2 regions of the Cytobacillus sp. FSL R5-0569 genome follow, and region 1 is predicted to be linked to the other one. Evidence: a T-box and tRNA genes for the amino acid it is inferred to sense, from the RefSeq annotation. Region 1 holds a T-box; the other holds one or more tRNA genes.
What was found. A T-box is a leader RNA that pairs with one kind of tRNA and senses whether it is charged. The one in region 1 lies ahead of proS (proline--tRNA ligase), so its partner is inferred to be a tRNA-Pro.
Positions count from the first base shown of each region.

Region 2: it has a tRNA-Pro gene. The T-box ahead of proS (proline--tRNA ligase) is inferred to sense a tRNA for this amino acid. The anticodon was not compared.

Region 1 covers NZ_JBBOWW010000001.1:3,778,183-3,784,224, forward strand. Annotated here, with positions in the region: gene proS (proline--tRNA ligase) at 54-1,484, opposite strand; T-box leader at 1,543-1,754, opposite strand; gene ald (alanine dehydrogenase) at 2,235-3,365, opposite strand; gene MKX78_RS19150 (PucR family transcriptional regulator) at 3,541-4,800, opposite strand; gene MKX78_RS19155 (alanine/glycine:cation symporter family protein) at 5,092-6,042, shown strand, end outside.
Region 2 covers NZ_JBBOWW010000001.1:93,740-99,781, forward strand. Annotated here, with positions in the region: rRNA gene MKX78_RS00460 (23S ribosomal RNA) at 305-3,237, shown strand; rRNA gene rrf (5S ribosomal RNA) at 3,313-3,429, shown strand; tRNA gene MKX78_RS00470 (tRNA-Val) at 3,439-3,514, shown strand; tRNA gene MKX78_RS00475 (tRNA-Thr) at 3,532-3,607, shown strand; tRNA gene MKX78_RS00480 (tRNA-Lys) at 3,615-3,690, shown strand; tRNA gene MKX78_RS00485 (tRNA-Leu) at 3,700-3,784, shown strand; tRNA gene MKX78_RS00490 (tRNA-Gly) at 3,803-3,877, shown strand; tRNA gene MKX78_RS00495 (tRNA-Leu) at 3,884-3,972, shown strand; tRNA gene MKX78_RS00500 (tRNA-Arg) at 3,982-4,058, shown strand; tRNA gene MKX78_RS00505 (tRNA-Pro) at 4,063-4,139, shown strand; tRNA gene MKX78_RS00510 (tRNA-Ala) at 4,157-4,232, shown strand; rRNA gene MKX78_RS00515 (16S ribosomal RNA) at 4,416-5,964, shown strand.

The DNA of each region.
Region 1 (6,042 bases):
TTACTTAAACGGCTATAAGTGAAAAAAAGATATGGGTCAATAAAATTTTTTTCTTAATAAGCTTTAGCCCAATAGACAAGATGCTGTGCTTCTTCTTTACAGCAAATACACGCTTTAGCAATCGCCGTTTCATCAAATGGCATACATCGGGAAGTCACACTTGTGTCTTCTTTTATTTTCTCTTCGCATGCTTGATTGCCACACCACATCGCTTTGACGAATCCTTGTTTTTCATTAAATATCTGCTTAAACTCTTCATAAGTATATGCTTCATACGTATGTTCGTTGCGATGTTCTTTTGCCTTATGATAAAGTGAAGTTTGAACCTTTTCTAAGAGTTGAACAATTGTTTCTTCTAGATTTTCTAATGGAGTGACCATTTTCTCCCCTGTATCTCTTCTTGCAAGTACGACTTGGCCCTTTTCAATATCTTTAGGACCTACTTCTAAGCGAATGGGCACACCCTTCATTTCATATTCATTAAATTTCCAACCTGGCTTTTTATCACTTGCATCAATATCTACGCGCGCTACTTTACTTAGTCTTTCTTTTAAATCATAGGCAAAATCTAATACGCAACCCTTATGTTGCGCAATAGGAACAATCATTACCTGCTTTGGGGCAACCTTTGGCGGAATTACTAAACCTCTGTCATCACCGTGGACCATAATCATCGCACCGATAATTCTGGTTGTGAATCCCCAAGAAGTTTGCTGCACATACTGCTCTTTTCCATCTTGGTCGGTAAATTGAATCCCAAATGCCTTTGCAAAGCCATCTCCTAAATGATGAGATGTCCCTGATTGTAGCGCTTTACCATCATGCATTAAACTTTCAATTGTATAAGTTAATTTAGCGCCAGCAAACTTTTCTTTTTCCGTTTTCTTGCCTTTAACAACAGGGATAGCTAAAAGATTTTCACAAATATCTGCATAGACTTCTAGCATCTTTACTGTTTCTTCTAACGCTTCTTCATCCGTCGCATGACAAGTATGGCCCTCTTGCCATAAAAACTCCAACGTTCGTAAAAATGGTCTTGTTGTTTTCTCCCATCGAACAACATTTGACCATTGATTATAAAGCTTTGGTAAATCACGATAAGAGTGAATAATATTTTTATAATGTTCTCCGAATAGTACTTCTGATGTCGGGCGCACACAAAGTCTCTCAGCAAGCTCATCTTCCCCACCATGAGTTACCCAAGCGACTTCTGGGGCAAATCCTTCAATATGATCTTTTTCTTTCTGAAGAAGGCTCTCAGGTATAAATAGAGGCATATAAACATTTTCATGCCCAGTTTCTTTTATCTTTTGATCAAGTGCTGATTTAATGTTCTCCCAAAGGGCGTAACCATATGGACGAATAATCATTGAACCTCTCACACTCGAATAATCGACTAAATCAGCTTTCTTTACGACATCTGTATACCATTGTGGAAAATCTTCATTCATTGATGTTATTTCTTTCACAAACTGCTTACCCATATTGACACCTCATTTTTAATTTTTATTCTTTCAAAGACACAAAAAAGCCCTGCTTTCAAATAGGGACCCAATGACTGGTGGTACCACCCTATTTCAAAGCAAAGCTTTGCACTCTTATTGATAACGGTTCAACAAGTAAACCGCATATTCTAAAGAATATGTACTCAGAGGGCAGGTTCAGCTTTTCATTAATAGATATCTTACAGCACAAACGGATACCTTCTCTGAAAATAATGATGAAAACTTACTATTCCTCATCAACGATTAACTATTTTTTGAAGATTATATAGAGTTTAATGAAAAATGTCAAATTTTGATTGAAGGCTCTTGGTCTAATGGCTTTTTACTTCTCTTTTTAGCCCTCTCAAGTGACCTTTTTTCTATTACTAGACTAATTGGTACACAAGAAGAGGCAAAAAAATAAGATGATCAATAACAGAATGTGAAAAGATAAACCTTTCCGTACAAAGAATACAATCCATTTTTCTATTTTAATATTTTGAAGGAATTCGATTATCCCCTATATGTGTAACTAGAAAAATACAGCCCTATTAAATCCTTGAATGGTAAAGGGGCTCCTGAAGATACGTTAACCATCATAGCAAAGAATACTAAATGAAGGCTATAAGAAAATCGCGTTCAACATGATTTAGTATCAACTGAACTACTCCTACAAATTCATACATCGTCTAATATATCATCCAAAAAGTAAAAAAACCTACCCCTATTAAGAGGTAGGAGAAAGTATCATTAGTTTGTTATTTCTTCATTTGCGAATGCTGCATCGACTTGAACATAATCATAACCTAAGTCCCTTGCGACTGCTTCATACGTTACATGCCCATTTACTACGTTTACCCCTAATTTCAATGCTGGGTTTTGTTCAACAGCTAGATGTGCACCTTTAGTCGCTATTTGTAATGCATAAGGAATTGTTACATTCGTTAATGCGATTGTTGATGTTCTTGGCACGGCACCTGGCATGTTTGCCACAGCATAATGCACAACACCATGTTTAATATATGTTGGATCATCATGTGTAGTTACATGATCAACCGTTTCAAGAATACCACCTTGGTCAACCGCAACGTCGATAACGACTGCACCAGGTTTCATCGTTTGAATCATTTCTTCTGTTACTAATTTTGGCGCTTTTGCTCCTGGAATGAGTACAGCACCAATTACAAGGTCAGCTTCTTTTACAGATTCAGCAATATTTAATGGATTAGACATTAATGTTTGAATGCTATTACCGAAAATATCATCAAGTTGACGAAGTCTTTCAGGGCTTAAATCAATGATTGTTACATCTGCACCAAGACCAATGGCCATTTTCGCAGCATTAATACCCACAACGCCCCCACCAATAATCGTCACTTTTCCTCGAGATACACCTGGCACACCTGCAAGTAATATTCCTTGGCCACCGTTTGTTTTTTGTAAGAATTGCGCTCCAACTTGTGTAGCCATTCTACCGGCAACTTCACTCATTGGTGTTAATAATGGAAGTGTACGGTTCACTTCAACTGTTTCATATGCAATAGCCGTTACTCCACTTTTCACTAGCGCATCTGCCAATTCTGGTTCTGCTGCTAAATGCAAATAAGTAAACAATACTAGGCCTTTACGGAAATAGTCATATTCAGTTGGTAGCGGTTCTTTTACCTTCATTACCATCTCCGCTGCCCATGCTTCTTTTGCCGTGCCTACGATTTTCGCGCCTGTTAACTCGTAATCTTGATCTTGAAATCCACTTCCGAGTCCTGCAGTCGTTTCAATAAGTACTTCATGTCCAGCTTTTACTAATGCATCTACCCCCGCTGGTGTCATTGCTACACGGTTCTCGTTGTTTTTAATCTCTTTAGGTACGCCGATAATCATATCCTTTTGGCCCCTTCCATTTATTATATTAATTTTTAAGTATGAATAAATTGCATAGAATAAATTGTCAAATAATAAATGACAATTTTATGTTTCCCTATTGTCAGTATAATAATAGAATGTTGAAATGACTTTGTTTATATTTGAAAAATGAAAAAGCATCATTTGTGTAATTTCACAAACGATGCTTTTTTTCTATGTATTTGCGGATTTGCAGTTCTAAATACAAGGAAAATTTCTCATGTGTACTTTTAAAGTTCACATGAGTGAGTTCTGTAATTCTCTTCAAACGATAATTTAATGTATTAACGTGAACATGCAGGACTTTAGCAGCGTCATTTACATTGCTATCATTTAAAATAAAGGCCTCTAGCGTCATTAATAGCTCCGTTCGATGAGCATGGTCATAATCAATTAAACGTTGGATGACGGGATGTTCATATGCATCACGGCTTCTTATATCAAGAATGGCATCCAAATATTTAAAGACACCTAATTGGTGATAAGTATAGATTTCTTGCATTTCTTTCGGATATTGTGATTTTAAACGAAGTACTTCTAAGCATTCTGAATAGCGATCTTCAACATGGTCATAGGTCAATTTCAAACTACTGCTGCCACTAATGATATGATCAATTTCAAACCTTACATACATTTGATTGATAACAAACTGTACAAACTCAGATAAATCTGTTTCATTTGCCTGTGTAGATGGCGGAGATGCTAGTAAGATAAAATCATTACCCATCGTTGCATAAAAAGTCATATGGATTTTTTGGCTCGTTGAAATAAGATAAATCATGCTTTGTTCTGTTTGCATGTCTATATCGTCAATAAAACGAAAAATAATGACAGCAGAGTGTAGAGATGGTTTGATATGAAAATCATCTAACTTGTCTACTACTTCTGCATGCTTGGGATATCTGCCAGTTAACAACTGCCAGAAAAAATCCTGATAGCTTTCTTCTCTTTTCTTTTTTTGACGATAAAGCTTCAACAATTCAATTCTTGCCGATTGAGCAGCCAGTTTTAGTAAATACATATCTTCTGCTGTAAGAGACTTATCTCGTTCGACCACCCAAATATAGCCAAGCACCTCTTCTTGATGCCTGATAGAGATTGCTACCCTATTCCCCAGCCCAATTTCTTTAATTTCTGGAATCTTTAATGGTTCAGCACTCCTTAATAATTGAGGTATAGCATCTGCTTTCCATAAACTATTTATTACCTTTTCGGGAACTTTTCTGCTAATAATCGTTGCAATTCTAGCCTGATCGGTTTGGTCATCATGCGTACTATAAGCTAATAACCGATGATTAGCATCTTCAATAGTAACTGGACATTCAAGAACATCTCTAATTTTATCCACAAATGTTTCTAAGTTATCAAATGATCGTTTAAATGGATCTTTCCCGTACTGTTTTTCTCTCCCCATTTCAAACCTCCAACTGCCTCTTTTTTTTATTATATCTAAACCTTTACATGCTGTCGAAAAGCTCTTTTTAAACTTATTGATTATTATAAATAGTTAAACTTTTTTAAAATTGATTGAAGTTATCCTTGTATAATTTTACAATAATAAGTATTCTTATAATTTTCCGTGCACTTCAATCATTTTATTAAGATAGTATGATTTTGGTTTATGTTTAAGAAAGCGATTACATCTAAAAAAATATAGTATGGTATGATATTCAACTATAGAGAGGAAGATTCATCTGTGGACATTATGAACATACTTGAAAAAGTTAATTCCTTTTTGTGGGGAACCCCCAGTTTAATCTTATTGTTTGGGACGGGCCTACTTCTAACAATCATGCTTAAAGGTCGTACATTTACGAAACTCTATTATGCTTTTAAATTAGCATTTACAAAGGAAGGGAACGCTAAGGATACAAATGATGAAGGCGATGTAAGTAATTTCAAAGCGTTAATGACTGCATTGGCAGCAACAATAGGGAATGGAAACATTGCTGGAGTCGCCACAGCTATCACTTTAGGTGGACCAGGCGCCATTTTTTGGATGTGGATTGTTGGGCTTTTCGGGATGGCTACTAAATACGCGGAAGCCTTACTAGCAATGAAATATCGTGTAAAGAATAGCAATGGTGAATATTCAAGTGGACCCATGTACTATATTGAGAGAGGATTAGGAGCTAAGTTTAAATGGTTAGCCATTGCCTTTGCCATTTTTGGTGCTTTTGCCGCTTTAGGTATAGGGAATAGCGTGCAATCTAATACGATTGCTCAAGTAGCTAGTGAATCCTTTGGTATCAACAGTGTTATTACTGGCATCGTTTTAGCTGTTTTTGCTTCACTCATTATTTTTGGAGGCATTCAAAGAATTAGTACCGTCGCTGGATACTTTGTTCCCATTATGGCTTTTCTTTATATTGGTGGCGCCTTAATCATCATTGCGGTTAATTATGAAATGATTATTCCGTCATTTCAATTAATTTTTCATTATGCTTTTAATCCGATCGCAGCAACCGGTGGTTTTGTAGGAGTTGTCGTATCAGAGGCAATTAAAAATGGTGTCTCAAAAGGAATCTTTTCTAATGAAGCTGGTTTAGGTACTGCTGCTTTAATCGCCGGTAATGCCAAAACAGACCATCCTGTGAAGCAAGCACTTGTTGCTATGACAGGCACTTTCATTGTTACCATCATCGTTTGTACAATG
Region 2 (6,042 bases), 3.7 Mb from region 1:
TTGATGTTAGACTGTTCGTTCAGTTTTGAGAGTATAATCTCTCAATTCAATCGTTCTTTGAAAACTAGATAATGTAATGAAGAAGATTACCGAGTAATCGCCACCTTAGTTATTTTTTCTCTCTATATATTATAGATTGATTTAAAATACTAAACTTTTTTAATAAACACAACCGAGAGGGTTGTGAGAAGCAAGCAGTTCAAGGAAGCGAGCGAGGAAACACCGGAGTGTGCGTCTTGTGCACATGAGGATGTTGACGAGTGAGCTGACGCCGAAATGCGTAGCTTATCGCAAGCCGAACAATGGTTAAGTTAATAAGGGCGCACGGTGAATGCCTTGGCACTAGGAGCCGATGAAGGACGGGACTAACACCGATATGCTTCGGGGAGCTGTAAGTAAGCTTTGATCCGGAGATTTCCGAATGGGGAAACCCCCTATCCGTTATGGGATAGGATCCATACCTGAATACATAGGGTATGGAAGGCAGACCCGGGGAACTGAAACATCTAAGTACCCGGAGGAAGAGAAAGCAAACGCGATTCCCTGAGTAGCGGCGAGCGAAACGGGATTAGCCCAAACCAAGAGGCTTGCCTCTTGGGGTTGTAGGACATTCTATACGGAGTTACAAAGGAACGAGATAGACGAAGAGGTCTGGAAAGGCCCGCCATAGGAGGTAAAAGCCCTGTAGTTGAAACTTCGTTCCCTCCAGAGTGGATCCTGAGTACGGCGGGACACGAGAAATCCCGTCGGAAGCAGGGAGGACCATCTCCCAAGGCTAAATACTCCCTAGTGACCGATAGTGAACCAGTACCGTGAGGGAAAGGTGAAAAGCACCCCGGAAGGGGAGTGAAAGAGATCCTGAAACCGTGTGCCTACAAGTAGTTAGAGCCCGTTAATGGGTGATAGCGTGCCTTTTGTAGAATGAACCGGCGAGTTACGATTACATGCGAGGTTAAGTTGGACAGACGGAGCCGTAGCGAAAGCGAGTCTGAATAGGGCGAATGAGTATGTGGTCGTAGACCCGAAACCAGGTGATCTACCCATGTCCAGGGTGAAGTCCAGGTAACACTGGATGGAGGCCCGAACCCACGTACGTTGAAAAGTGCGGGGATGAGGTGTGGGTAGCGGAGAAATTCCAATCGAACTTGGAGATAGCTGGTTCTCTCCGAAATAGCTTTAGGGCTAGCCTCATGCGTAAGAATCTTGGAGGTAGAGCACTGTTTGGACTAGGGGCCCTCATCGGGTTACCGAATTCAGACAAACTCCGAATGCCAAAGATTTATCCATGGGAGTCAGACTGCGAGTGATAAGATCCGTAGTCAAGAGGGAAACAGCCCAGACCACCAGCTAAGGTCCCAAAGTATACGTTAAGTGGAAAAGGATGTGGAGTTGCTTAGACAACCAGGATGTTGGCTTAGAAGCAGCCACCATTTAAAGAGTGCGTAATAGCTCACTGGTCGAGTGACTCCGCGCCGAAAATGTACCGGGGCTAAACGTATCACCGAAGCTGTGGATTGAACATCGTTGATGTTCAGTGGTAGGAGAGCGTTCTAAGGGCGTTGAAGCTAGACCGTAAGGACTGGTGGAGCGCTTAGAAGTGAGAATGCCGGTATGAGTAGCGAAAGATGGGTGAGAATCCCATCCACCGAATGCCTAAGGTTTCCTGAGGAAGGCTCGTCCGCTCAGGGTTAGTCGGGACCTAAGCCGAGGCTGAAAAGCGTAGGCGATGGACAACAGGTTGATATTCCTGTACCACCGTATTCTGTTTGAGTGATGGGGGGACGCAGGAGGATAGGGTAAGCGCACTATTGGATGTGCGTCTAAGCAGTTAGAGGGACCATGAGGCAAATCCCATGGTCACATACCTTGAGCTGTGATAGCGAGGGAAATTTAGTACCGAAGTTCTTGATTCCACACTGCCAAGAAAAGCCTCTAGCGAGGAATAAGGTGCCCGTACCGCAAACCGACACAGGTAGGCGAGGAGAGAATCCTAAGGTGAGCGAGAGAACTCTCGTTAAGGAACTCGGCAAAATGACCCCGTAACTTCGGGAGAAGGGGTGCTCATTAGGGTGTTAAAGCCTTGATGAGCCGCAGTGAATAGGCCCAGGCGACTGTTTAGCAAAAACACAGGTCTCTGCGAAGCCGCAAGGCGAAGTATAGGGGCTGACGCCTGCCCGGTGCTGGAAGGTTAAGAGGAGAGGTTAGCTCACGCGAAGCTTTGAATCGAAGCCCCAGTAAACGGCGGCCGTAACTATAACGGTCCTAAGGTAGCGAAATTCCTTGTCGGGTAAGTTCCGACCCGCACGAAAGGCGTAACGATCTGGGCACTGTCTCAACGAGAGACTCGGTGAAATTATAGTACCTGTGAAGATGCAGGTTACCCGCGACAGGACGGAAAGACCCCGTGGAGCTTTACTGTAGCCTGATATTGAATTTTGGTACAGCTTGTACAGGATAGGTAGGAGCCTTAGAAGCCGGAGCGCTAGCTTCGGTGGAGGCGTCGGTGGGATACTACCCTGGCTGTATTGAAATTCTAACCCACATCCCTTATCGGGATGGGAGACAGTGTCAGGTGGGCAGTTTGACTGGGGCGGTCGCCTCCTAAAGAGTAACGGAGGCGCCCAAAGGTTCCCTCAGAATGGTTGGAAATCATTCGTAGAGTGTAAAGGCACAAGGGAGCTTGACTGCGAGACCTACAAGTCGAGCAGGGACGAAAGTCGGGCTTAGTGATCCGGTGGTTCCGCATGGAAGGGCCATCGCTCAACGGATAAAAGCTACCCCGGGGATAACAGGCTTATCTCCCCCAAGAGTCCACATCGACGGGGAGGTTTGGCACCTCGATGTCGGCTCATCGCATCCTGGGGCTGTAGTCGGTCCCAAGGGTTGGGCTGTTCGCCCATTAAAGCGGTACGCGAGCTGGGTTCAGAACGTCGTGAGACAGTTCGGTCCCTATCCGTCGTGGGCGCAGGAAATTTGAGAGGAGCTGTCCTTAGTACGAGAGGACCGGGATGGACGCACCGCTGGTGTACCAGTTGTCTTGCCAAAGGCATCGCTGGGTAGCTATGTGCGGAAGGGATAAGTGCTGAAAGCATCTAAGCATGAAGCCCCCCTCGAGATGAGATTTCCCATAGCGCAAGCTAGTAAGATCCCTGAAAGATGATCAGGTTGATAGGTTAGAGGTGGAAGTGTGGCGACACATGTAGCTGACTAATACTAATCGATCGAGGACTTAACCAAACAGGCGATTACTCAATAAATATCTTCTTCAACATTACCTAGTTTTGAGGGAACGATTCCCTTACAATTTCATAGTCCGGTGGCGATAGCGAGAAGGTCACACCCGTTCCCATACCGAACACGGAAGTTAAGCTTCTCAGCGCCGATGGTAGTTAGGGGCTGTCCCCTTGTGAGAGTAGGACGTTGCCGGGCATACATATTGGAGGATTAGCTCAGCTGGGAGAGCATCTGCCTTACAAGCAGAGGGTCGGCGGTTCGATCCCGTCATCCTCCACCATTTTTTTGTGTTTATTTGCCGGCCTAGCTCAATTGGTAGAGCAACTGACTTGTAATCAGTAGGTTGGGGGTTCAAGTCCTCTGGCCGGCACCACTTGTACGAGCCATTAGCTCAGTTGGTAGAGCATCTGACTTTTAATCAGAGGGTCGAAGGTTCGAGTCCTTCATGGCTCACCATTTATATATGCGGGTGTGGCGGAATTGGCAGACGCACCAGACTTAGGATCTGGCGCCGCAAGGCGTGGGGGTTCGACTCCCTTCACCCGCACCATTTTTATTTTGAATATTTGCGGAAGTAGTTCAGTGGTAGAACATCACCTTGCCAAGGTGAGGGTCGCGGGTTCGAATCCCGTCTTCCGCTCCAATAAGTGCCGGGGTGGCGGAACTGGCAGACGCACAGGACTTAAAATCCTGCGGTAGGTGACTACCGTACCGGTTCGATTCCGGTCCTCGGCACCACTTATTGATGCGCCCGTAGCTCAATTGGATAGAGCGTTTGACTACGGATCAAAAGGTTAGGGGTTCGACTCCTCTCGGGCGCGCCATAAACGGGAAGTAGCTCAGCTTGGTAGAGCACTTGGTTTGGGACCAAGGGGTCGCAGGTTCGAATCCTGTCTTCCCGACCATTTTTATTACTCTTTTTGGGGCCTTAGCTCAGCTGGGAGAGCGCCTGCTTTGCACGCAGGAGGTCAGCGGTTCGATCCCGCTAGGCTCCACCAAAAACATTTTAAAAAAGTTATTGACATAACAAGTTAAGATGTTGTATGATTATAAAGTCGCTTCTAAAGCGAATGAGATTGTTCTTTGAAAACTGAACGAACGTAAAACGTCAAGCGTAATTCTAAAAAAGCTGATTTATCAGCAACAAAGCACCATAGGTGCAAATGAGCTAATCAAACACTTTATTGGAGAGTTTGATCCTGGCTCAGGACGAACGCTGGCGGCGTGCCTAATACATGCAAGTCGAGCGAATCTGAGGGAGCTTGCTCCCAAAGATTAGCGGCGGACGGGTGAGTAACACGTGGGCAACCTGCCTGTAAGACTGGGATAACTCCGGGAAACCGGGGCTAATACCGGATAATATCTATTTATACATATAATTAGATTGAAAGATGGTTCTGCTATCACTTACAGATGGGCCCGCGGCGCATTAGCTAGTTGGTGAGGTAACGGCTCACCAAGGCGACGATGCGTAGCCGACCTGAGAGGGTGATCGGCCACACTGGGACTGAGACACGGCCCAGACTCCTACGGGAGGCAGCAGTAGGGAATCTTCCGCAATGGACGAAAGTCTGACGGAGCAACGCCGCGTGAGTGATGAAGGTTTTCGGATCGTAAAACTCTGTTGTTAGGGAAGAACAAGTATCGGAGTAACTGCCGGTACCTTGACGGTACCTAACCAGAAAGCCACGGCTAACTACGTGCCAGCAGCCGCGGTAATACGTAGGTGGCAAGCGTTGTCCGGAATTATTGGGCGTAAAGCGCGCGCAGGCGGTTCCTTAAGTCTGATGTGAAAGCCCACGGCTCAACCGTGGAGGGTCATTGGAAACTGGGGAACTTGAGTGCAGAAGAGGAAAGTGGAATTCCAAGTGTAGCGGTGAAATGCGTAGAGATTTGGAGGAACACCAGTGGCGAAGGCGACTTTCTGGTCTGTAACTGACGCTGAGGCGCGAAAGCGTGGGGAGCAAACAGGATTAGATACCCTGGTAGTCCACGCCGTAAACGATGAGTGCTAAGTGTTAGAGGGTTTCCGCCCTTTAGTGCTGCAGCAAACGCATTAAGCACTCCGCCTGGGGAGTACGACCGCAAGGTTGAAACTCAAAGGAATTGACGGGGGCCCGCACAAGCGGTGGAGCATGTGGTTTAATTCGAAGCAACGCGAAGAACCTTACCAGGTCTTGACATCCTCTGACAATCCTAGAGATAGGACTTTCCCCTTCGGGGGACAGAGTGACAGGTGGTGCATGGTTGTCGTCAGCTCGTGTCGTGAGATGTTGGGTTAAGTCCCGCAACGAGCGCAACCCTTGATCTTAGTTGCCAGCATTCAGTTGGGCACTCTAAGGTGACTGCCGGTGACAAACCGGAGGAAGGTGGGGATGACGTCAAATCATCATGCCCCTTATGACCTGGGCTACACACGTGCTACAATGGATGGTACAAAGGGCTGCAAGACCGCGAGGTTTAGCCAATCCCATAAAACCATTCTCAGTTCGGATTGTAGGCTGCAACTCGCCTACATGAAGCCGGAATCGCTAGTAATCGCGGATCAGCATGCCGCGGTGAATACGTTCCCGGGCCTTGTACACACCGCCCGTCACACCACGAGAGTTTGTAACACCCGAAGTCGGTGGGGTAACCTTTTGGAGCCAGCCGCCTAAGGTGGGACAGATGATTGGGGTGAAGTCGTAACAAGGTAGCCGTATCGGAAGGTGCGGCTGGATCACCTCCTTTCTAAGGAATATACGGAATTAACTTGATGTTAGACTGTTCGTTCAGTTTTGAGAGTGCAATCTCTTTGATATGATTAAA